3 regions of the Saccharopolyspora sp. NPDC000359 genome follow, and region 2 is predicted to be linked to each of the others. Evidence: riboswitches for the same ligand, from Rfam matches in the RefSeq annotation. Region 2 holds a riboswitch; each other region holds the start of a gene.

Region 1 (7,054 bases), on a different contig from region 2:
TTCTCGGTGCTGGCCGCGGCCGAGGTGGCGAACTCGGGTGCGGACCTGGACGAAGTCGTGCGCACCGCGACCGCCACCGCGGAGCGCACCACCACCCTGTTCTCGGTGCAGACGCTCGAGTATCTGCGGCGCGGTGGCCGGATCGGCACGGCAGCCGCCGTGCTGGGCACGGCGTTGGCCATCAAGCCGCTGCTGCACGTCCACGACGGGCGGATCGACGCGCTGGAGAAGGTGCGGACGACCACGCGGGCGATGTCCCGGCTGGTGGAGATCTCCTCGTCGGCGGCGGGTTCCGGGGCGGCGGCCATCGCGGTCCACCACCTGGCCGCGCCGGAGCGCGCGGAGCAGCTGGCGAGCCGGATCCGCGCGCACCTCGGCGCGGTGGCGGACTGCGTGGTCTCGGAGGTGGGCGCGGTGATCGGGGCGCACATCGGGCCTGGCGCGGTGGGGGTCGTGGTTCTCCCGAACGGGTGGCGTTCGGCCGACTGAGAACCTTTCGGTGGGCGGATTCCACACCATCGTGCTGAATCTTCGTCCACAGTGGTCCTGGTCGCGAAAAAAGGGGCTGCGCAACGGGATTCGCGTGATCTAACTTTGTCGTCATGTTCGACGCACGAGCTATCCGCGCCACAGGCGGGCCTGACGAAGCACTCGACCCGCGCAGCAGGCTGCAGGCCCTGCGCCGACACGCCGACCGCGACGACGCGGTGGAGCGTGCCGGTCCTGATTACTCCGCAACACCACCGGAACCGGTGCCGCGCACGCGCCGGTTCGCGGAGCGGTGGCTGCCCGAGTCCTTGCTGAGGTCCAGAGTGGACCCCGGCCGGACCGGTGTGCTCGCGATCGCCCTGCTGGCCGCCGTCCTGCTGCTCGGCATGGCCGCGATGGCGTGGACCTCCAGGTCCGCCGCCGAGCCGGCCCCGCCACCCGTCCTGCCCCCGCCGCCGCTCCCAGCGGCCACCACGTCCGCGCCCGAACTCGTGGTCAGCGTCGTCGGCCGGGTCAACCGCCCCGGCCTGGTCACGGTCGAGCCCGGCAGTCGGGTCGCCGACGCGGTCGAGGCGGCCGGTGGCGTGCTGCCGGACACCGACCTGACCGGGCTCAACCTCGCCCGCCGGCTGTCCGACGGCGAGCAGCTGCACGTCGCCGTGCCGGTGCCGCCGCAGGCCCAGTCCGGGCAGACCGGCGACGGCAAGGTCGACCTGAACACCGCAACGGAGGAGCAACTCGATGAACTCCCAGGCATCGGCGAGGTCACCGCCAAGCGGATCGTGCGGTGGCGCACCGAGCACGGCCGGTTCGACTCGGTGGAGCAGCTGCGGGAGGTCGGCGGGATCGGCAGGTCCCGCTTCGCCCGGCTGCGGGAGTTGGTGCGGGTGTGAGCACCGGGTTCGACCTCCGGCTGGCGCCGACCGCGGCTGCGGTCTGGGCGGTCACGTTGCTCGGCCTGCTGGCCGGGTGGGGCGTGGTGGCGCTGACGGCGGTGTGCGCGCTGCTGGCGGCCCCGGTGCTGTGGCCTGCCACGAGGCGCCGGGCCTGGGCGAGGGGAACGCTGGTGGTCCTCCTGCTGGCAGGCGTCGCCGCGGCCGGGATGGCAGTCCGGGGCCACCACGCCGAGCACCACCCGGTCCGGGAGGCGGCCCACCACGGCGAGCGGGTGACGGCACGGGTGACCCTGACCAGCGCACCAGTTCCGCTGCGCGGCGCGTCCTTCGGGGCGCGGCGAGCGCAGGACCGCGCTCTGGTCCGGGCCGAGCTGGAAACGGCTGACCTCATCGGGCGGCACGTGCGCGCGAGCGGTTCGGTGGTGCTGCTGGTGCCGACCGAGCAGTGGCGTGACCTCATAGCCGGGCAGCAGGTGACGGTGCGGGGCAAGGCTGCACCGCCGCGCTCGGGCGAGCTGACGATCGCTGCGCTGCAGGTGTTCGGGGCGCCCACCGAGGTCGGCCCACCGCCGGGCTGGCAGCGAGCTGCCGCGGACCTGCGCGACGGGCTGCGTCGCACGGCGGCCGCCGAGCTGGGCCCCGCTGCCGCAGGACTGCTGCCCGGCCTGGTCGTCGGTGACACCGGCGCGCTGCCGCCGGAGGTGGAGCAGGACTTCGACACCGCGGGCCTCACGCACCTCATGGCGGTTTCGGGGGCCAACTTGGCGATCGTGTGCGGTGCCGTGCTCGTCGTGCTGCACCTGGTCGGCGCGGGGCCGCTGCTGTCGGCGCTCGGGGCTGGCGCGGCGCTCGTCGGGTTCGTCGTCCTGGCGGGTCCGGAGCCGAGCGTGCTGCGCGCGGCGGCGATGGGCGCGATCACGCTGCTGGCGTTGGTGCTGGGCAGGCGGCGTTCCGCGCTGCCGGTGCTGTCGGCCAGCGTGATCGGCTTGCTGCTGCTGATGCCGGAGCTGGCCACGAGCCCGGGCTTCGCCCTGTCCGTCGCGGCGACGGCCGGGCTGGTCGTGCTGGCCCCGGCGTGGGCGGCAGCCTTGCGGAGCCGGGGTGTCCCGGTCGGCGTGGCGGAGGCCATCGCGGTCCCGCTGGCAGCGCACGTCGTGACCGCTCCGCTGATCGCGGCGCTGTCCGGCACGGTCAGCCTCGTCGCGGTACCCGCGAACCTGCTGGCCGGTCCGGTCGTCGCACCGGCGACCGTGTTCGGCGTGCTGGCAACGGTGGTCGCGCCGTTGTCCGGTTGGCTGGCGGGCGCGTTCTGCTGGCTGGCCGCGCCCGAGCTGGAGTGGCTGGTGCTGGTCGCCGACCGGGCAGCAGCGGTGCCCGGCGGGGCCTTCGACTGGCTGCCCGGGACCACCGGCGGACTGCTGCTGGCGGGGCTGGTCGCCGTTGGTCTGGTCGCGTTGCGCGGCAAGCGGTTCCGCGTCCTGGCGTCGGTGGGCCTGCTGCTCGCGGTGCTCGTGCTGGTGCCGGTGCGCAGCGCGGTGTCCGGCTGGCCCGCGCCCGGCTGGAGCATGGTCGTCTGCGACGTCGGCCAGGGGGACGGGCTCGTGCTCGCCACCGGGCGCCCGGGGGAAGCAGTGGTGGTTGACACCGGCCCCGACCTCCGGCGGGCGGCAGCGTGCCTGGACCGACTCGGAGTGCGCCGCGTCCCGCTGGTCGTGCTGACGCACCTGCACGCCGATCACGTCAGCGGGCTCACCGGGCTGCTGGGCGAGTTCGCGGTCGGTGCGGTGGCGGTGGGGCCGCTGCGGGAGCCGGAGTGGGCGATGCGGCAGGTGCTGCGGGACACCCGGGCGCACCGGGTGCCGGTCGTGCCGATGCAGTCCGGGCAGCGGGTGCGCTGGCCGGGCCTGGTGCTGGACGTGCTGGCACCGGATCCGGCGTCGACCCGGTCGCAGACGGCCGAGGACGCCAACGACGCCTCGATCGTGCTGCTGGCGACCACCCCGGCCGGGCGGCTGCTGCTCACCGGCGACATCGAGCTGCCCGCCCAGGGGCGCCTCATGGCCGCCGGGCTGGACCTGCGGGCCGACGTGCTCAAGGTCCCGCACCACGGATCCCGGTACACCACACCGAGATTGCTGAGCGCGGTGCGGCCGCGGACGGCGCTGATCAGCGTCGGCGACGGCAACAGCTACGGGCACCCCAGCCCGTTCGTGGTGGACCTGCTCACCCGCGGCGGCGCGGAAGTGCTGCGCACCGACCAGGAAGGAGACATCGCGATCCTGCCCGGCCCACGAGGTCCGCGGCACGTCTCACGCGGAGATCCGCTGCGCGCGGTGGACCGCTGAACTCCAGTCCCTTGTAGACGGTACGTGCGCGGTGCCGCGAGCAGCACCGCGCACGTCCGGGAAAGCGGGTTACAGGCCCAGGGCCTGGTTGACGGCCTCGGTCGTCGGAGCCACGGTGGCCTTCGGGCCGATCTGGTCCTGGACCGCGTCCAGCGTCTTCAGCCCGTCACCGGTGATCAGCAGGACGGTCTCGGCGTCCGGGTCGATCTTGCCGGTCTCGACGAGCTTCTTCGCGGTGGCCACGGTGACCCCACCGGCGGTCTCGGCGAAAATGCCCTCGGTGCGGGCCAGCAGCCGGATGCCCTCGCGGACCTCGTCGTCGGTGACGTCCTCGATGGCACCACCGGTCTTGCGCACGATGTCCAGCACGTACGGACCGTCGGCGGGCGCGCCGATGGCCAGCGAGCGGGCGATGGTGTCCGGCCGCACCGGCTGCACCACGTCCTGGTCGTTCTTGTACGCGGTGGACACCGGGGAGCAACCGGTGGCCTGCGCGCCGAAGATCCGCACCGGGCTCGGCTCCACCAGGCCGACCTCGCTGAGCTCGTTGAACCCCTTGTGAACCTTGGTCAGCTGCGAGCCGGAGGCGATCGGCACCACGATCTGCTCGGGGATGCGCCAGCCGAGCTGCTCGGCGACCTCGAAGGCCAGGGTCTTGGAACCCTCGGAGTAGTAGGGGCGGACGTTGACGTTGACGAACGCCCAGTCCTCGTGCTCCCCGGCCAGCTCGGTGGCCAGGCGGTTCACGTCGTCGTAGTTGCCGTCGACGGCGAGCAGCGAGCCGTCGTAGACCGCGCTCATCAGAATCTTGGCGCGCTCCAGGGTCTTCGGCACCAGCACCACCGAGTCCCACCCGGCGCGGGCGGCGGCCGCGGCGACCGCGTTGGCCAGGTTGCCGGTCGACGGGCAGGCCAGCACCTTGAACCCGAACTCGCGGGCGGCGGCCAGCGCGACCGCGACCACGCGGTCCTTGAAGGAGTGGGTCGGGTTCCCGGTGTCGTCCTTGATCCAGATCCGCTTGACGCCCAGCGCCTTGGCGAGGTTGTCGGCCCGGATCAGGCGGGTACAGCCGGGGTCGGTGTTCGGGTGCTCCTCGACGTTGGAGGGCACCGGCAGCAGCTGCTTGTAGCGCCAGATCGACCGGGGACCGGCTTCGATGTCCTCGCGGCGGATCCGGGGGAAGTCGTAGGCCACTTCCAGCGGCGAGAAGTCTTCGAGCGACACGAACTCGGGGGCCAGCGGCTGCCGGTGGCCCTCTTCCTTGGACACCAGTTCGACGGCGTTGCCGAGGTCGAAGGTCGTGTTCGTGCGCTGGGCAGCAGCGGTCATCGCGAGGTCCTCTCCTCATCTGTCCCGCGGACGGGTCGGAATTGGCACCGCTTTCGCCGGAGACCTCGCGCTGAACATCACGATTCACCGGGCGAACGGTTGCCGGGGCTTCATCGGGCCGTTCCCTCTGCCCCTCTGGATGAGCTATTCGGTTGTGCTCGCAACGCTAATGGATCGCGCCGCGTTCTGGCCAGGCCGATCCAGATGCCGGGATCGTCACGGGTGCGTGGGACCATGCCTGCATGAGTTCACCGGCCGTGGTCACCGATCCGCTGCACTTGGTCCTCGGCGACGAGGAACTGCTGGTGGAACGTGCGCTGTGGGCGGCCGTCGGAGCGGCCCGCGCGGCGGACCCGGAAGCGGAGCTGCGCCGGGTGAAGGTGAGCGAACTCACCCCTCCGGAGCTCGCCGAGATGCTCAGCCCGTCGCTGTTCGCGGAGGGCCGGGTGCTGGCCGTGGAGTCCGCGCAGGACGCGGGCAAGGAGATCGCCGAAGCCCTGCTCTCGCACGCCAAGCAGCCGGTCGACGGCGTGACGCTCGTGGTCGTGCACTCCGGTGGCGGGCGGTCCAAGCACGCGAAGGAGTTGCCCAACGCGCTGCGCAAGCTGGGCGCGCGCGTCACCGAGTGCAACAAGATCACCAAACCCGCCGAGCGGGAGTCGTTCGTCCGCGACGAGGTCCGCCGGGCGGGCGGCAAGGCGGACGCGGCGGCGGTGGCCGCGCTGATCGAGACCGTCGGTTCGGACCTGCGCGAGCTCTCCGCGGCAGCGACCCAGCTGGTCGCCGACACCGGGGGCAAGGTGGACGAGACCGCGGTGCGCCGCTACCACCGGGGCCGCGCCGAGGTCACCGGGTTCGCGGTGGCGGAGAAGGCGGTGACCGGGGACCGCGCGGCCGCCCTGGAGGCGCTGCGCTGGGCGGTGCAGCTCGGTGTGCCGCACGTGCTGATCGCCGATGCGCTGGCGGACTCGGTCCGCACCATCGGCCGGGTCGCCGCTGCCGGTGGTCGCAACGACCCGTTCCGGCTGGCCGGGGAGCTGGGCATGCCCGCGTGGAAGGTGAAGAAGGCGCTGGCGCAGTCCCGGGGCTGGAACCCCAGGAGCCTCGCCGCCGCGCTCCAGGCCGTCGCCGAGGTCAACGCCGGGGTCAAGGGCATGGCCGCCGACGCCACCTACGCGCTGGAGCGCACCGTCCTGCGCCTGGTCGAACTCCGCAACCAGCGCTCCTGAACGGCAAACGGCCCCTTCCCGCCGGGGAAGGGGCCGAAGACCAGGCCGAGCCTCAGAGCTCGTTGACGCGCTGAGCCAGCGCGGACTTCTTGTTGGCGGCCTGGTTGCGGTGGATCACGCCCTTGCTGGCGGCCTTGTCCAGCGCCTTGCTGGCGGCCCGCTGCAGCTCGATGGCCTTCTCCTTCTCGCCGGCGGCAGCGGCCTCGCGGAACTTGCGGATCGCGGTCTTCAGCGAGGACTTCACGGCCTTGTTGCGCTGCCGGTTCTTCTCGTTGGTCTTGATCCGCTTCATCTGGGACTTGATGTTGGCCACTGGTGCGCCTCTTCCTCGTCGTGACGAATCAGTCGTGCCGCGCTTGATCGGCCCTGCCCGGGGGCAGGTTTCCTCCACGGCGGAACGCCGCACGGCACGGTCGACCATGTTAACAGCCGCGACCTGGGCGGATGTCGGCCGGGCGAGCCGGGGCGAGAGCGATCACATCCGCCTCGGAACCGGCGCGGCAGGCCATAAGGTCGATCCTCGTGCTCGACGCCCTGAACTGGCCCGGTTTCGCCGATCTCACGCTCGCCGGTCTGCTGTTCCTCTGCGCGGCGGCGTTCCTCGCCGGGGCGGTCGACGCGATCGTTGGCGGTGGCGGCCTGATCCAGCTACCCGCCATGCTGCTGCTGATGCCCGGCGGCGAGGTGATCTACTCGTTGGCCACCAACAAGGTCGCGGCGATCGCGGGCACCTCGGCAGCGGCCCGCACCTACGCCAAGCGCACCC
Region 2 (7,054 bases):
GTGCGCGGTCGCTCACCGGGCGCTCCGCTGGACGTCCCGGCGGTCTCGGCCGGGGTCTCGGGCGCCTGCTCGACGGCTTCCCCGGGGTCGGCCGACTCCGGGGATGACTGCCTGGGTGTGGACTGGTCGCTGCTCACACCCCCATTGTCCCTGAACCGCACCGACCGGGTTCCGGCAGTCCCACTGCCCCGCCCCGCAGTTTCAATTGAAACTGCGGTCCGCCAGGGGCCCGAATCGCAGTTTCAATTGAAACTGCGACTCGACGCCGCACCGGGACCACGCCCACCCAACCCGGGAGGAGCCGCGGGGTGGGAGTGGTCAGGGGAGGAAGTCCGGGAGGGGGCGCAAGTCGTCGACCGGGGTCCAGCGGCCGTCGACCTGTTCGTAGCGCCAGGTCGGGCCGTTGGCGACCAGCTCGCGGAGGGCGCCCACCAGCCGGTCGACGTGCTCGGCCGTGGTGCCCAGGCCGATGCTGACGCGCACCGCGCGGTCCGCGTCCGCCCCAGCGCGGGACAGCAACCGCCGAGTGGCCAGGTGCGCGCAGAACAGCCCGTCGCGGACGCCGATGCCGTACTCGGCGGAGAGCGCGGCGGCGAGCAGTCCGGGGTCCTGGCCGTCGACGGTGAAGCTCACCACGCCGACCCGCTCGTGGTCGGGCCCGAACAGCCGGAGCTCGCGCAACCCCGGCACCTCGCGCAACCCGGCGCGCAACCGGCCCAGCAGCGCCTCCTCGTGCGCCACGACGTCCGACCAGTTCGCCGACAGCTCCGCGCAAGCCTTGGCCAGGGCGTGCACGCCGACCGTGTTCGGCGATCCCGCCTCGTGCCGCTCCGCTCCGCTGGTCCAGCTCACCGCGCGCTCGTGCACCTGCCGGGTCGCACCGCCTCCGGCCAGGTACGGGTCCGCGGCGTTGAGCCAGTCGGCGCGCCCGACCAGCGCGCCCGCACCGAACGGCGCGTAGAGCTTGTGCCCGGAGATGGCGACGTAGTCGATGTCGAGCTCGGCGATCCGCACCGGGCGGTGCGGGGCGAGCTGCGCGGCGTCCAGCACGGTCCGCGCACCGCGGCGGCGGGCGACCCGGGCGAGCTCAGCGACCGGCCACAGCTCGCCGGTGACGTTGGAAGCCCCGGTGATCACCGCCAGCCGCGGCCCCTCCGGGCACTCCGCCAGCGCCGCGTCCAGCGCGGCGACCACCTCGGCCGGGGTTCCCGGGGCCTCGATCCGCCGCACCCGCGGGCCGCCCCAGGGGAGCAGCGCGGCGTGGTGCTCGGTGTCGAAGACGACGACGGAAGTGCTGCGTGGCAGGGCCCTGGCCAGCAGGTTCAGCGCGTCGGTGGTGTTGCGGGTGAAGATCACCGAGTCGGTTCGGCGGGCCCCGACGAACTCGCGCAGGACGTCCCGCGCCCCCTCGTAGACCCGCGTGCACACCTGCGAGGCGAAACCCGCGCCGCGGTGCACGCTCGCGTACCACGGCAGCAGCTGGTCAACAGCCGTCCGGACGCTCTCCAGGCAGGGCGCGCTGGCGCCGTGGTCGAGGTTGGCGTAAGTGGCGCTGCCCCCGGTGACCAGCGGGACCCGCAGCGCGTTCCCGACCACGGCGGGCACGCGGTGGTCAGCAGTGGACTGCGTCGGAATGGTGACGACGGCAGACGTCATGATGCCCCTCCCAGGGCCTCATCGGACCCGTCCTGAGGGGTCCGCGCTTGCCGGGTCGCCCTGCGCGACCGGCCAGGTCCTCACCCGGGGCACCCCACCGCGGTTGGAGGGTTGCCGGCCAGCGAGCCGGGGCTTGGCGCTGGCACTCATGACCTTCGGAACAGGAGATTAGGAAAGGGCCCGCACCGCGAGCAACACCTCTTCCCGAAGCGTGGGAGAGGTCTGCGTCACAGCAACGTGGGCGGGCACCTCACGCGCGAGGTGCCCGCCCACGTCGGGGATCAGACCCGGGCGACCGAAACCTCGACCTCGGTGCCGTCCCCGACCGTGCCGGTGGAACCGCCGACCGCGGAACCGGGTTCGACCGCGTCGGCGAGGGTTTCGGCCGCGATGAACTCGCGGTGCGCAGTCACCGCCGACAGCACCTCCTCGGGCGCCGAGACGGTCACCGTGATCCGGTCGGAGACCTCGAAGCCCGCGTCCTTGCGCGCCTGCTGGACGACGCGGACCACGTCGCGGGCCACGCCCTCGGCGGCCAGCTCCGGGGTCACCTCGGTGTCCAGCACGACCAGCCCCAGGTCGCCGGGCAGCGGCGAAGCCGCACCGGAGTCGGTGGACACCAGCCGCTCGGTGAACTCGCCCTCCTGCAGCTCGATCCCGGCCGCGACGACCGCACCGCCCGGCGTGCGGCTCCACTCGCCCGCCTTGACCGCCTTGATCACCTTCTGCACGTCGCGGCCCAGCCGCGGACCGGCCGCCCGCGCGTTCACCGCGATCTCGAAGTGGCCGTGCGCGGCCACGTCGGTGGTCAGCTCCAGCTCCTTGACGTTGACCTCGTCGCGGATCAGCTCGGCGAAGGGCCGCAGCGCCTCCGCCTCCGCGGTGGCCACCACCAGCTTGGCCAGCGGCAACCGCACCCGCAGGTTGTTGGCCTTGCGCAACTTCGAGGCCGTCGAGCACACCTGGCGGACCTGGTCCATCGCGCTCACCAGCGCCGCGTCCGCGGGCAGCTCGTCGACCAGCGGCCAGTCGGCCAGGTGCACCGAGCGGCCCCCGGTCAGCCCGCGCCACACCGCCTCCGCGGTCAGCGGCAGCATCGGCGCCATCACCCGGCAGGTCACCTCCAGCACGGTGTGCAGGGTGTCGATGGCGTCGCGGTCACCGGCCCAGAAGCGGTCGCGGGAGCGCCGCACGTACCAGTTGGTCAGCACCTCCAGGAAGTCCCGGACGGTGCCGCACGCCCCGGCCAGGTCGAGCGAGTCCAGCGCGGCCTGCACGTCGCCGACCAGCTCGTGGGTCTTGGCCAGCACGTAGCGGTCCAGCACGTGCTGACTGTCCACCCTGGACTCACCGGTGACGCCCTCGGCGTTGGCGTACAGCGCCAGGAAGTACCAGGAGTTCCACAACGGCAGCACCGCCTGGCGCACCGCCTCCCGGATGCCCTGCTCGGTGACCACCAGGTCGCCGCCGCGCAGGATCGGGCTGGCCATCAGGAACCAGCGCATCGCGTCCGAGCCGTCGCGGTCGAAGACCTCGTTGACGTCCGGGTAGTTGCGCTTGGACTTCGACATCTTCAGCCCGTCGTGGCCCAGCACGATGCCGTGCGCCACCACGTTCTTGAACGCGGGCCGGTCGAACAGCGCGGTGGCCAGCACGTGCAGCGTGTAGAACCAGCCGCGGGTCTGGCCGTTGTACTCGACGATGAAGTCACCCGGGTAGTGGTGCTCGAACCACCCGGCGTTGTCGAACGGGTAGTGCACCTGCGCGAACGGCATCGAGCCGGACTCGAACCAGCAGTCCAGCACCTCCGGCACTCGGCGCATGGTGGACCTGCCGGTCGGGTCGTCCGGGTTGGGCCGGGTGAGCTCGTCGATCTCCGGGCGGTGCAGGTCCTTCGGCCGTACCCCGAAGTCGCGCTCCAGCTCGTCCAGCGAGCCGTAGACGTCGGTGCGCGGGTGGTTCGGGTCGTCGGAGACCCACACCGGGATCGGCGAACCCCAGTACCGGTTGCGGGAGATGTTCCAGTCGCGGGCGTTCTCCAGCCACTTGCCGAACTGGCCGTCCCGGATGTGCCCCGGCACCCAGTTGATCTGCTGGTTGAGCTCGACCATCCGGTCCTTGAACTTGCTGACCGCCACGAACCAGGACGACACCGCCCGCTGGATCAGCGCGTTGTCGCAGCGCCAGCAGTGCGGGTACGGGTGGTCGTAGGTCTCGTGCCGCAGCAGCAGGCCCGCGTCCTTGAGGTCGCGGGCGATCTGCTTGTTCGCCTCGAAGACCTGCAGGCCCTCGTACGGCGGCACCTCCGCGGTGAACTTGCCGTGCGCGTCGACCGGCACCACTGGCTCGATGTCGGCGGCGTCGGTGACGAGCTTGTCCTCCTCACCGAAGGCCGGTGCGATGTGCACGATCCCGGTGCCGTCGTCGGTGGTGACGTAGTCGGCGGCGAGCACCTGGTGGGCGTTCTCGCGGCCCACGAAGAAGTCGAACGGCGGTTGGTACCGGCTGCCCAGCAGGTCGGATCCCTTGAATCGCTCGACAACGTGGTCGGCGACGTCCTCGCCGAGCTCCCGCGCGTAGGCGCCCAACCGGGCCTCGGCGAGCACGTAGCGCTCGGTGCTGTTGCCCGGCGCGACGAGCACGTAGTCCACCTCGGGGTGCACCGCTGCGGCGAGGTTGGACGGCAGGGTCCACGGGGTGGTCGTCCAGACCAGGGCCAGCGCGCCGTCGAAGGCCTTGCCCGGGGCGGTGAGCCGCAGCCCGACCGTCACCGCCGGGTCCTGGCGCTGGCGGTACACGTCGTCCATGCGGGTCTCGGTGTTGGACAGCGGCGTCTCGCAGCGCCAGCAGTACCAGAGCACCCGAAAGCCCTCGTAGACCAGGCCCTTGTCCCACAGGGCCTTGAACGCCCACATGACGCTTTCCATGTAGTCCAGGTCGAGCGTCTTGTAGTCGTTGGCGAAGTCCACCCACCGCGCCTGCCGGGTGACGTAGTCCTCCCAGTCCGCGGTGTAGCGCAGCACCGAGGTGCGGCACGCGTCGTTGAACGCGGCCACGCCCATGCCCTCGATCTCGGACTTCGAGGTGATGCCGAGCTGCTTCTCCGCCTCCACCTCGGCGGGCAGGCCGTGGCAGTCCCAGCCGAACCGGCGCTCCACCCGGCGGCCGCGCATCGTCTGGTAGCGCGGCACCACGTCCTTGACGTAGCCGGTCAGCAGGTGCCCGTAGTGCGGCAGGCCGTTGGCGAACGGCGGGCCGTCGTAGAAGACGAACTCGTTGGCGCCGTCGGTCCCGGCCTCGCGGGCCTGCACCGAGGCCCGGAAGGTGTCGTCGCTCGCCCAGAAATCCAGCACCTGGCGCTCGATCTCCGGGAACGCGGGCTGGGCAGCCACGCCGCGCTCACCGGCGTCGCCGAACTGAACCTTGGGATATGACATCGCGGATGCGCTCCTCGCGGTGTGTGTCGTTGCCGCCGCACGGTCACCGAGACCTCGGTGCCCACGCGGGGACGACACCTCGTGCGCGTGCTCCGCACGAGATCCGCGGTACCACCCCGCTTGCCGCCGGCGGACGCCGACGACCCCTCGTTGCCAGCTGTGACGGGCTGGACCCGTCCGGTTCTACTGAGGTGCTGCGGGCACCCGTTCTTCCGGAGGCTCCCCGGTGATGGCCGGATCGTCGCCTGGTCGTTCCAGCGTACCGGGCCACCGCCACCAGTTTTCACCGACTCCGCCCGACCGGCTCAGGACGGCCGGACCTCGGCGGCGATGGTGGCGTTCGGCGCGCACAGGGCGCAGGGCGTGAAGCCCAGCTCCCGCGCCTCCCGCAGGCTCAGCTTGACCGTCTTGCGCGAGCCGATCCACTCGCAGGTGCGGACGTGGTAGCGCGGGCGCTCGTCGATCACCAGCACCTGCGCGTCCGGCCGCGCCGCCTCGGCCGCGTTGCTGCGCTCCTCCGCCGGTTCCTCGCCGATGTCGGCGAACGGCGGCTCGGCCGCGTCGCGCTTAACCGCCTCCCGGCGCCGCCGCACCCGGTCCGCCACCAGCAGGCCGACCGCGACCACGCTGGCCAGCACCGACAGCCACGCCAGCTCGGCGTCGCCGCCCACGACGGCGGCGACCAGCACACCCGCCGCGAGCAGGACCAGCAGCAGCACGACCAACAGCACGTGACCTCACACCCCTCGCGGTACGGGTCCCGACGCGCGCCAGCGGCGACGGGCGCGCCACCCGCCGCCGCTGGCTCACAGCGATTCCTCGATCCCGATCGCCCGCGTCACCGGTTCCACCGAGCGCGAGTCAGCACGGGTGGTCAGCCAGCTTCGGCTGCCCGCGCTCCGAAGCTGTAGCTGGCCTGCTGACCGGACGAGCGGCTGCCACTGCTCTCGGCGGGCGCCGCCGACCCCCGGTCCTGCAGTTCGCGCAGCTGCGACTCCAGGTAGGTCTGCAGTCGAGTGCGGTACTCGCGCTCGAACGTGCGCAGGGTTTCGATCTTCTTCTCGAGGGCGTTCTTCTCCGACGTGATGTTGCCCATCACTTCGGCGTGCTTGCGCTGCGCGTCGCGCTCCAGGTTGGCGGCCTTCTCGCGGGCCTGCCGCTCCAACGTCTCGGCCCGGGTGCGGGCGTCGTTGAGCATCGTCTCGGCCCGGGTCCGGGACTCGTTGACCATGCTGTCGGACTTCGAGCGCGCTTCCGAGAGCAGCTGCTCGGATTTCGTCCGGGCCTCGGCGAGCATGCCGTCGGCCTCGGCCTTGGCCTCACCGGTCAGCCGGTCGGCCATCTCCTGCGCGAGGCCCAGCACCTTGGCGGCCTGCACGTGGTGGTCGCCGCCGGGCGAGGTCTGCTCGGCAGCGGTCGGCGCCGGGACCGGGGTGAGCCGGCGCGGTTCCTCCGTCGGGGCGGCCGGGGTCGAGGAAGCGGACGCCGCCTGGCTGCGGGCGTCCTCCAAGTCGACCTGCGCGGTCTGCAGCTGGGACTCCAGCTGCTCGACCTGGCTGCGCAGATCGTTGTTCTCCTCCACCAGCCGGGCAAGCTCGGCTTCAACCAGGTCGAGGAATGCGTCCACCTCGTCCTCGTTGTAGCCCCGCTTACCGATCGGAGGTTTGCTGAACGCGACGTTATGCACGTCGGCGGGGGTCAGGCCCACAAGATCACCTCACGCACTCCTCGGCTGCGGGTAGCCCGGGTTCCCCGTCACCCGGGCTGCACCAGTCGCATCAGTATGAACACGACCAGCAGCAGCACCATAATCGATAGGTCCAGTCCGACGCCGCCGATCCGGACCGTCGGAATCACCCGACGCACCAACTTTACGGGTGGGTCGGTCACTGTGTAGATGCTCTCCAACGCGATTGCAACCCCCCCGACGGGCCGCCAATCGCGCGCGAACACTCGAACGA
Region 3 (7,054 bases), on a different contig from region 2:
CAGGAAGGCACAGGTGGGCCCGGAACCGGAGACGATCCCGGCGAGCGCACCCGCCTGCACGCCCGCGCGCAGCGTGCGGCGCAGGTTCGGGCGCAGCGAGACCGCGGCCGCCTGCAGGTCGTTGCCCAGCAGCAGCGCGAGCTGGCGGGGATCGCCGGACGCCAGCGCCTCCAGCAGCGGCTCGACCTCACCAACCCGGTTCGGCCGGGACTCGGCGCGCAGCCGGTCCAGCTCGGTGTAGGCGGCGGGGGTGCTCAAGCCACGCCGGTCGAGCGCGATCACCCAGTGGAAGGTGTGCCGGGCCAGCACCGGGACCAACCGCTCCCCGCGTCCGGTGCCCAGCGCGGTGCCGCCCTGCAAGGAGAACGGGACGTCGCTGCCCAGCTTCGCGGCGAGCTCGCTGAGCTCGTCGCGCCCCAGCTCCAGCCGCCACAGCTGGTTCAGCGCCAGCAGCGTGGCGGCCGCGTCCGCGCTGCCCCCGGCCATGCCCCCGGCAACCGGGATGCCCTTGTTGATCGACAACCGCACGCCGGGCTCCTCCGGGTCCCGACCGCTGTGCTCGGCGAGCAGCTGCACCGCCTTCCACGCCAGGTTGCTGGCCCCGGTGGGCACCGATTCGGCGCCCTCGCCGTGCACCTCGACAACGGGTTCCTCGGCGGCCAGCACGGTCACCTCGTCGGTCATCGACAGCGCCTGGAAGACGGTGACCAGCTCGTGGTAGCCGTCCGGCCTGGCATCCCCGACCGAGAGGTGCAGGTTCACCTTGGCCGGTACGCGAACGGTGATGGGGGTAGGAACCACGGAGAGCACACTTAGAGCGTACGTGCCCGAGGAACCCCACCGCCGACTATGTGGCCACCTTCCCCCACCGCGCGGGTGGTGGAGGCAGCGGAGGGCACCCCCGGACCCGAGGCCCGGGGGTGCCCTCCACCGCTGCTGCCGGTCAGGAAGCCGGGATGACGGCCACGCCGCCCCACTCCTGGTTGATGAAGTCCTTGACCTGCTGCGAGCGCAGCAGTTCGGCCAGCTTCACGATCCGCGGGTCCTTGGCCAGCGCCGGGGTGGTCACCAGGCCGTTGGCGTACGGGTTGCCCTCCGGGCTCTCCACGACCACCGGGTCCTGCAGGTTGGCCTTGATCGCGTAGTTGCCGTTGACCACCGCGGCGGCGGCGTCGTCCACCGAGCGCGGCAGCTGGTCCGGCGAGAGGTCCTTGAAGTCGATGTTCTTCGGGTTCTCCGCGATCGCGGCGTCCAGCCGGGTGCCGACCGCGGCCTCCGGCTTGAGCTTGATCAACCCGCCCTGCTCCAGCAGCTTCAGGCCGCGGAACTGGTTGGCCGGGTCGTTGGACAGCGTCACGGTCGCGCCACCTGGGATCTCCTGCAGCGACTTGAACTGCTTGGAGTACACCGCCAGCGGCTCCAGGTGCACCGGCGCGACCCACTCGAAGTCACCGCCGCGCTGCTTGCGGTACTCCTCCAGGTACGGGACGTGCTGGAAGTAGTTGGCCTCCAGCTCGCCGTGCGCCACCGCCTCGTTGGGCCGGTTGTAGTCGTCGAACTTGACGATCTCGATGTCGATCCCGGCCTGCTCGGCGAGGTTGTCCTTGACGTACTCGAGGATCTCGCCGTGCGGGGTGGGGTTGACCCCGACCCGGATCGGCGCGTTGGGGTCCTCGGCAGCGGTCGGGCCGCCACCGCACGCGGTCAGCGCCAGACCGGCGGCAGCCACCAGGGCAGCAAAGCGCAAACGCATCAGGGGTTGTCCTTTCTGGACGTCAGAACGGGAACGCGTTCCCGGACGAGGGGAGGTCGGGTCACCCGGACCCGGAAGATCAGCCCGCCGCGGTGCGGCGGCGGTCGACCAGCTTGGCCGTGAGGTCGGTGATCAGCTGCATCCCGAACGCCAGCACCGCCAGGACCACCACCGAGCCGTAGAGCAGCCGGTCGTCGTAGCCCTGGTAGCCGTCCTGGATCGCGGTGGTGCCCAGGCCACCGCCGCCGATGGCGCCCGCCATCGCGGCGTAGCCGATCAGCGCCACCGCGGTGACGCCGACCGCGCCGACCAGCGCGGCCCGCGCCTCGCCGAGCAGCACCGTCCACACGATCCGCAGTCTGCTGGACCCGGTGGTGATCGCCGCCTCCACGACGGTGAAGCTGACCTCGCGCAACGCGTTCTGGGTCAACCGCGCGAAGAACGGGATCGCGCCGATGGTCAGTGGCACGATCACCGCGGTGCTGCCGATCGACGTGCCGATCAGCAGCCGGGTGAACGAGGCCAGCACCACCAGCAGCACCACGAACGGCACCGAGCGCACGACGTCGACCACGACGCCGAGCACCCGGTACAGCGCAGGCTTCGGGTTCAGCCCCACCGGCGAGCTCAGGTGTAGCAGGACACCGAGCGGCAGGCCTCCCAGCACTGCCAGCAGGGTGGACACCAACACCATGTACAGCGTGCCGAGCGTTGCCTCACCGAGGATTTCCAAGACCTCCGACCAGGGGGTCACATCAGTCACGCAGCAACTCCGTCAACGCAGACCGGGGCGCGTCGCACGTGCGCGTCCCGCTCGACCATCCACTTCAGCGCGGCCTCCGCGCGCTCGCCGCTCAGGCCGACCTTGAACTTCGCCACCGGCGTGTCGCCGAGGCGGGTCAGCCCGCCGCCGAGGATCGCCAGTTCGACACCGAACCGGCTGGCCGCCTCCGGCAGCAGCGCCCCGACCGCGGCGAAGCCGACCAGCACGACCTCGGCGACCACGTCGTGGCGGCCGTCGGTCGGGCGCAGCGGCTCGGCCTGGTCGGTGGCGGGCAGCAGCGTCGAGCTGACCCGGCTGCCGGGCTCGGCGACCAGGTCGAGCACCTTGCCGTGCTCGACCACGCGGCCGCCGTCGAGCACCGCGACGTCGTCGGCGATCTTGCGCACCACGGCCATGTCGTGGGTCACCACCAGGACGGTGACGCCGAGTTCGGCGCGGGCGCGGTCCAGCACGGTCAGCACCGAGTCGGTGGTGCCGGGGTCCAGCGCGGAGGTCGGTTCGTCGGCCAGCAGCACCGACGGCTTGGCGGCCAGCGCGCGGGCGACCGCGATCCGCTGCCGCTGCCCACCGGAGAGCTGGTCGGGGTAGACCGTGGCCTTGTCGGTCAGCCCGACGAGGTCCAGCAGCTCGCCGACGCGGCTGCGCCGCTGCGGGCCGGACATCCCGGCCGCCTCCAGCGGCAGCGCCACGTTGCCCGCGGCGGTGCGCTGCCGCAGCAGCGAATCCCCTTGCGGCACAACGCCGATCTGTCGGCGCGCGGCGCGCAGCGCCTTGCCGTCGAGGGAGACCAGGTCGGTGCCGTCGACCCGGATGGCGCCCGCGTCCGGCTTCTCCAGCAGGGCGATGCAGCGGGCCAGCGTGGACTTGCCCGCGCCGCTGGGACCCACCACGCCGCACACGGCGCCGGCCGGGATTTCCATGGTGACGCCGTCGAGGGCGCGCACGGTGCCGTTGTTCTGCTGGAAGGACTTGGTCAGGTTCTCGACTGTGATCACGATCGGCTCCACATCAGCTCGCGACGGCCGCGCTCCGCGCAGGGAGCAGCAGGCCAGGGAACTTCGGAAAGGGAGGGGAAGAGCTGGGTCACATCTCGCGACGACAGGCGGTGGTGGTGCGCCGCCCGTGGTCGATGACGCGACGCTGCGTCAGCAGCCTCCGGATGTGGCTTTGCGATGACCGGGCCGACAGCGACCGGGTGTGCTCCGCGGGCGGGCCGGCTAACAGCGCGTTGGAATCCACAGCTACTCCATCGGTCCTGGCGTTAGCACCTGCCCGTCGGGTGGTTGCTGCGGCGTCTGGGAGCCAGGTCTCTCGGCCGCTCGGGATGGATTTCCCGGATAGTAGACCCCACTGGCGGATTCCAGCGCAAGTTGATAGTCGTCACTTTCCGGAATCGTTCGCCAAATCACACACCCGGACGAGCGGGAATTTCTCCGCCACACCACGCGTTAGCAGTGACTCCTAGTAGCGGATTGACCCCGCCTGGCAAGCACCCGGACGAGTGGTTCAGCGGTCGCCCGCGACCTCGGCGATGCGCGCGAAGTCGGCGATCCGCAGCTGCTCCCCGCGCGCCGTCGGGTCGACGCCCGCGGCCCGCAGCAGCTCCTCCGCCTGGGCGGCGGACCCGGCCCAGCCGGACAGCGCGCCGCGCAACGTCTTGCGCCGCTGCGCGAAGGCCGCGTCCACCACGCGGAAGACGTCCTCGCGCTTGGCGCCCGACGGCGGGTCGACGCGGTGGAACGACACCAGCCCGGAGTCCACATTGGGCACTGGCCAGAACACCTTGCGCGGCACCGGGCCCGCGCGCCGCACGTCGGCGAACCACGCGGCCTTCACGCTGGGCACGCCGTAGACCCGGCTGCCGGGCTCGGCGGACATCCGGTCGGCGACCTCGGCCTGCACCATGACCAGCCCGTGCTCCAGGCTCGGCAGCTCGGCCAGCAGGTGCAGCACGACCGGCACGGCGACGTTGTAGGGCAGGTTGGCGACCAGCGCGGTGGGCGGCGCGGGGAAGTCGGCGGCGCGGACGCGCAGCGCATCGGCTTCGAGCACGGTGAGCCGGTCGGCCAGCGCCGGGGCGAACTCGGCGGCGGTGCGCGGCAACCTGGCGGCCAGCACCGGGTCGATCTCCACGGCGGTCACCGCGCCCGCAGCGGGCAGCAGGGCGAGCGTCAGCGAGCCGAGGCCGGGTCCGACCTCCAGCACGACGTCGTCGGCGGTGACCGACGCTGAGGACACGATGCGCCGCACCGTGTTCGGGTCGTGCACGAAGTTCTGCCCGAGCTTCTTCGTCGGCCGGATGTCCAGCTCCTCGGCCAGCCGACGCACGTCGGCCGGGCCGAGCAGCGCCGCCTGCTGGTCGTCCACAGACAAAACGTACCCGCACCCCACCCAACAGCCCCGACCAGGTGCGGCGACGTCGGAGGGCAGCAGCTGGTGAAGGGCACCTCCCGCCGATCGGGCCGACGAGAGGTGCCCTTCACCGCAGTCGAGGGCGCTGAGGGTCCGCTACCCGCACCGCCGCGCGGGACGGGGCTGGAGCCGTCAGCTCAGGCCGAGCTTGGACGAGCAGCCGGGCCAGGCGCCGTAGCCGCCACCGCGGGCGGCGCGGACCTTCTCCGCGACCGCGATCTGCTGCTCGCGGCTGGCCTGGTGGGGGTACGGCGCGTACTGGTCGCCGCCGTAGGCGTCCCAGGTGGACTTGTTGAACTGCAGGCCGCCGTAGTAGCCGTTGCCGGTGTTGATGGCCCAGTTGCCGCCAGCTTCGCACTGCGCCAGCTTGTCCCAGACCCCGCTGGTCGGCGGCTGCTTGCCACCGACGCGCACGACCTTCTCCTGCGCTTCCTTGGTGACCTTCTCGCCGACGACCTCCCGGCCGACCTCCTCGCCGTTGCGGGTGGTCACGCGGGTGGTCACGATCTTCTCGCCGGGCACGCCGGGGAACTCGACCCGCTCCTCGCCCTTGAACATCGTGTTGTCGACGATCTCGCGGACCGGCGGCTGGACCGGCGTGGTCACGTTGATCACCGTGCTGCCGGTGCGGGTGATACGCACCTCGGCACCGGTGACCAACCGCTGGTCGCCGCCCGGGGTGATGGTGTCCTCGGCGCCGAGCTGGAGGTTCTGCTCCTTGAGCAGCTCATCGATGTTGGCCGCGGTGGTGGTCAGCTGCCGCGGCTCACCGGCGCCGTCGATGAGGGTGATGTCCTTGCTGGTCTTGATGACCAGCTCCATGCCCTCGCTCGGCACGGCCATGCTGCGGTCAGCGGACAGCCAGGCGCCCTCGGTGGGCACGCCGAGCTGCTGCAGCGCCTGCCCGACGGTGACCGAGCGGACCCACTCCTCGCGGACCTCGCCGTCGACGTTGAGCGTGAGCAGCCGACCGCGGTCGAGCGTGATGGTGTCGCCGTGGCCGACCTTGGCCTGCGGGGACGGGCTCAGCGCATCGTGCTGGCCGATCGTGATGCCCTCGTCCTCGAGGACCTCGGCGACGGTGCTCTCGTAGGTGTTGACGGTGCGCTCTTGCCCGTCGACCTCGACGGTCACCGACTTGTCCATCGCGGCGGCCGCGCCGCCGGTGCCGGTGAGGGTGAGCAGCACGCCAGCGACCGCGCCCTTGAGGAAGCGTCGCTTCCAGACGGTGATCGCCTCGACCGCCTCCTGCGGCGGGGCGGCGCCCGGCTCGGCCTCCGGCAGTTCTTCCGGCAGGACCAGCGGCGGCAGGACGACGGTCTCGGCGTTGATCAGCCGGATGACCTCGTCGACGTCGATCTCGGCGGTCGCGAGCACGTCCTCGGCGTCCGGGCCGAGAGCCTCGTAGATGTCCTCCGGGGTGATGTCCAGGGCGCCCGGCGGGAAGCTGGGGTGGTCCTCGGCCGGGTAGCGCTCAGTCTCGGGCCGGTCCAGCAGACCGACCGCGGTGTGCTGCTCAGCGGCCTGGACCGGGGTGAACCAGTCCGTTGCAGAGTCGAAGGAATCGGCCCAGTAGCCCTCGGCCTGGTGGCCGGGATAGCTGGGCTCGCCGCGTCCGTTCACAGGGTCGTTACCTCCCGAAGGCGGAAGTCGCGCTGATGCGGGAGGGCGTCGGGCGAGACGGTGTCATCGCTCAACTCCTTCGTTCCCGCAGGCGCACAACCTTCGTGCTTCGTGTCTGTATCCGACTCCCGCAAGCCAACTGCCGTCCTAGCCGACCGGGGCACCCTTGCCCACGGCCCGCTTCCCCGACGTACACCGGCGAGACTAACGGGCGTTCCCCATGACTGGTTGTCATCGGTTACGAGGCCGAGACTCTAGCGTGATCAACCGGTGCAGCCAAGCACCCGGTTCCCGCATGTGACCTGCGTTACGCCGGTTTGCCAGGCAACCAACCACGATCAGTAAGCAAGATCGCCCAAAATTGCCCCGTTCAGGGGTACCAGGGCGGGGGCGTTAACTGATTCCCGCCGAACCTTGGTGATGTAACACACGGGGCTGACAACGCAGCGGAACGGCCGTTCCTCGGCCCCGCGACGCGAGCC

What was found. Region 2 has a riboswitch for S-adenosylmethionine ahead of ABT324_RS07605 (aminotransferase class V-fold PLP-dependent enzyme). Riboswitches for the same ligand answer to the same signal wherever they lie in the genome.
Region 1: it holds a riboswitch for S-adenosylmethionine, as region 2 does, so the genes downstream of both, thrC (threonine synthase) here and ABT324_RS07605 (aminotransferase class V-fold PLP-dependent enzyme) in region 2, are expected to answer to the same signal.
Region 3: it holds a riboswitch for S-adenosylmethionine, as region 2 does, so the genes downstream of both, ABT324_RS04975 (methionine ABC transporter ATP-binding protein) here and ABT324_RS07605 (aminotransferase class V-fold PLP-dependent enzyme) in region 2, are expected to answer to the same signal.

Annotation. Positions count from the first base shown of each region.
Region 1 covers NZ_JBEPDU010000018.1:78,552-85,605, reverse strand. The annotation lists gene ABT324_RS14350 (DegV family protein) at 1-489, shown strand, start outside; gene ABT324_RS14345 (ComEA family DNA-binding protein) at 603-1,382, shown strand; gene ABT324_RS14340 (DNA internalization-related competence protein ComEC/Rec2) at 1,379-3,730, shown strand; gene thrC (threonine synthase) at 3,800-5,059, opposite strand; SAM riboswitch class I at 5,072-5,205, opposite strand; gene holA (DNA polymerase III subunit delta) at 5,302-6,288, shown strand; gene rpsT (30S ribosomal protein S20) at 6,341-6,601, opposite strand; gene ABT324_RS14320 (sulfite exporter TauE/SafE family protein) at 6,811-7,054, shown strand, end outside.
Region 2 covers NZ_JBEPDU010000007.1:154,718-161,771, reverse strand. The annotation lists gene lspA (signal peptidase II) at 1-137, opposite strand, end outside; gene ABT324_RS07605 (aminotransferase class V-fold PLP-dependent enzyme) at 319-1,656, opposite strand; SAM riboswitch class IV at 1,695-1,810, opposite strand; gene ileS (isoleucine--tRNA ligase) at 1,938-5,093, opposite strand; gene ABT324_RS07595 (hypothetical protein) at 5,399-5,824, opposite strand; gene wag31 (DivIVA-like cell division protein Wag31) at 5,968-6,801, opposite strand; gene ABT324_RS07585 (YggT family protein) at 6,849-7,054, opposite strand, start outside.
Region 3 covers NZ_JBEPDU010000004.1:190,147-197,200, forward strand. The annotation lists gene ABT324_RS04960 (4-(cytidine 5'-diphospho)-2-C-methyl-D-erythritol kinase) at 1-801, opposite strand, end outside; gene ABT324_RS04965 (MetQ/NlpA family ABC transporter substrate-binding protein) at 944-1,753, opposite strand; gene ABT324_RS04970 (ABC transporter permease subunit) at 1,833-2,516, opposite strand; gene ABT324_RS04975 (methionine ABC transporter ATP-binding protein) at 2,513-3,532, opposite strand; SAM riboswitch class I at 3,781-3,868, opposite strand; gene rsmA (16S rRNA (adenine(1518)-N(6)/adenine(1519)-N(6))-dimethyltransferase RsmA) at 4,044-4,904, opposite strand; gene ABT324_RS04985 (resuscitation-promoting factor) at 5,082-6,572, opposite strand.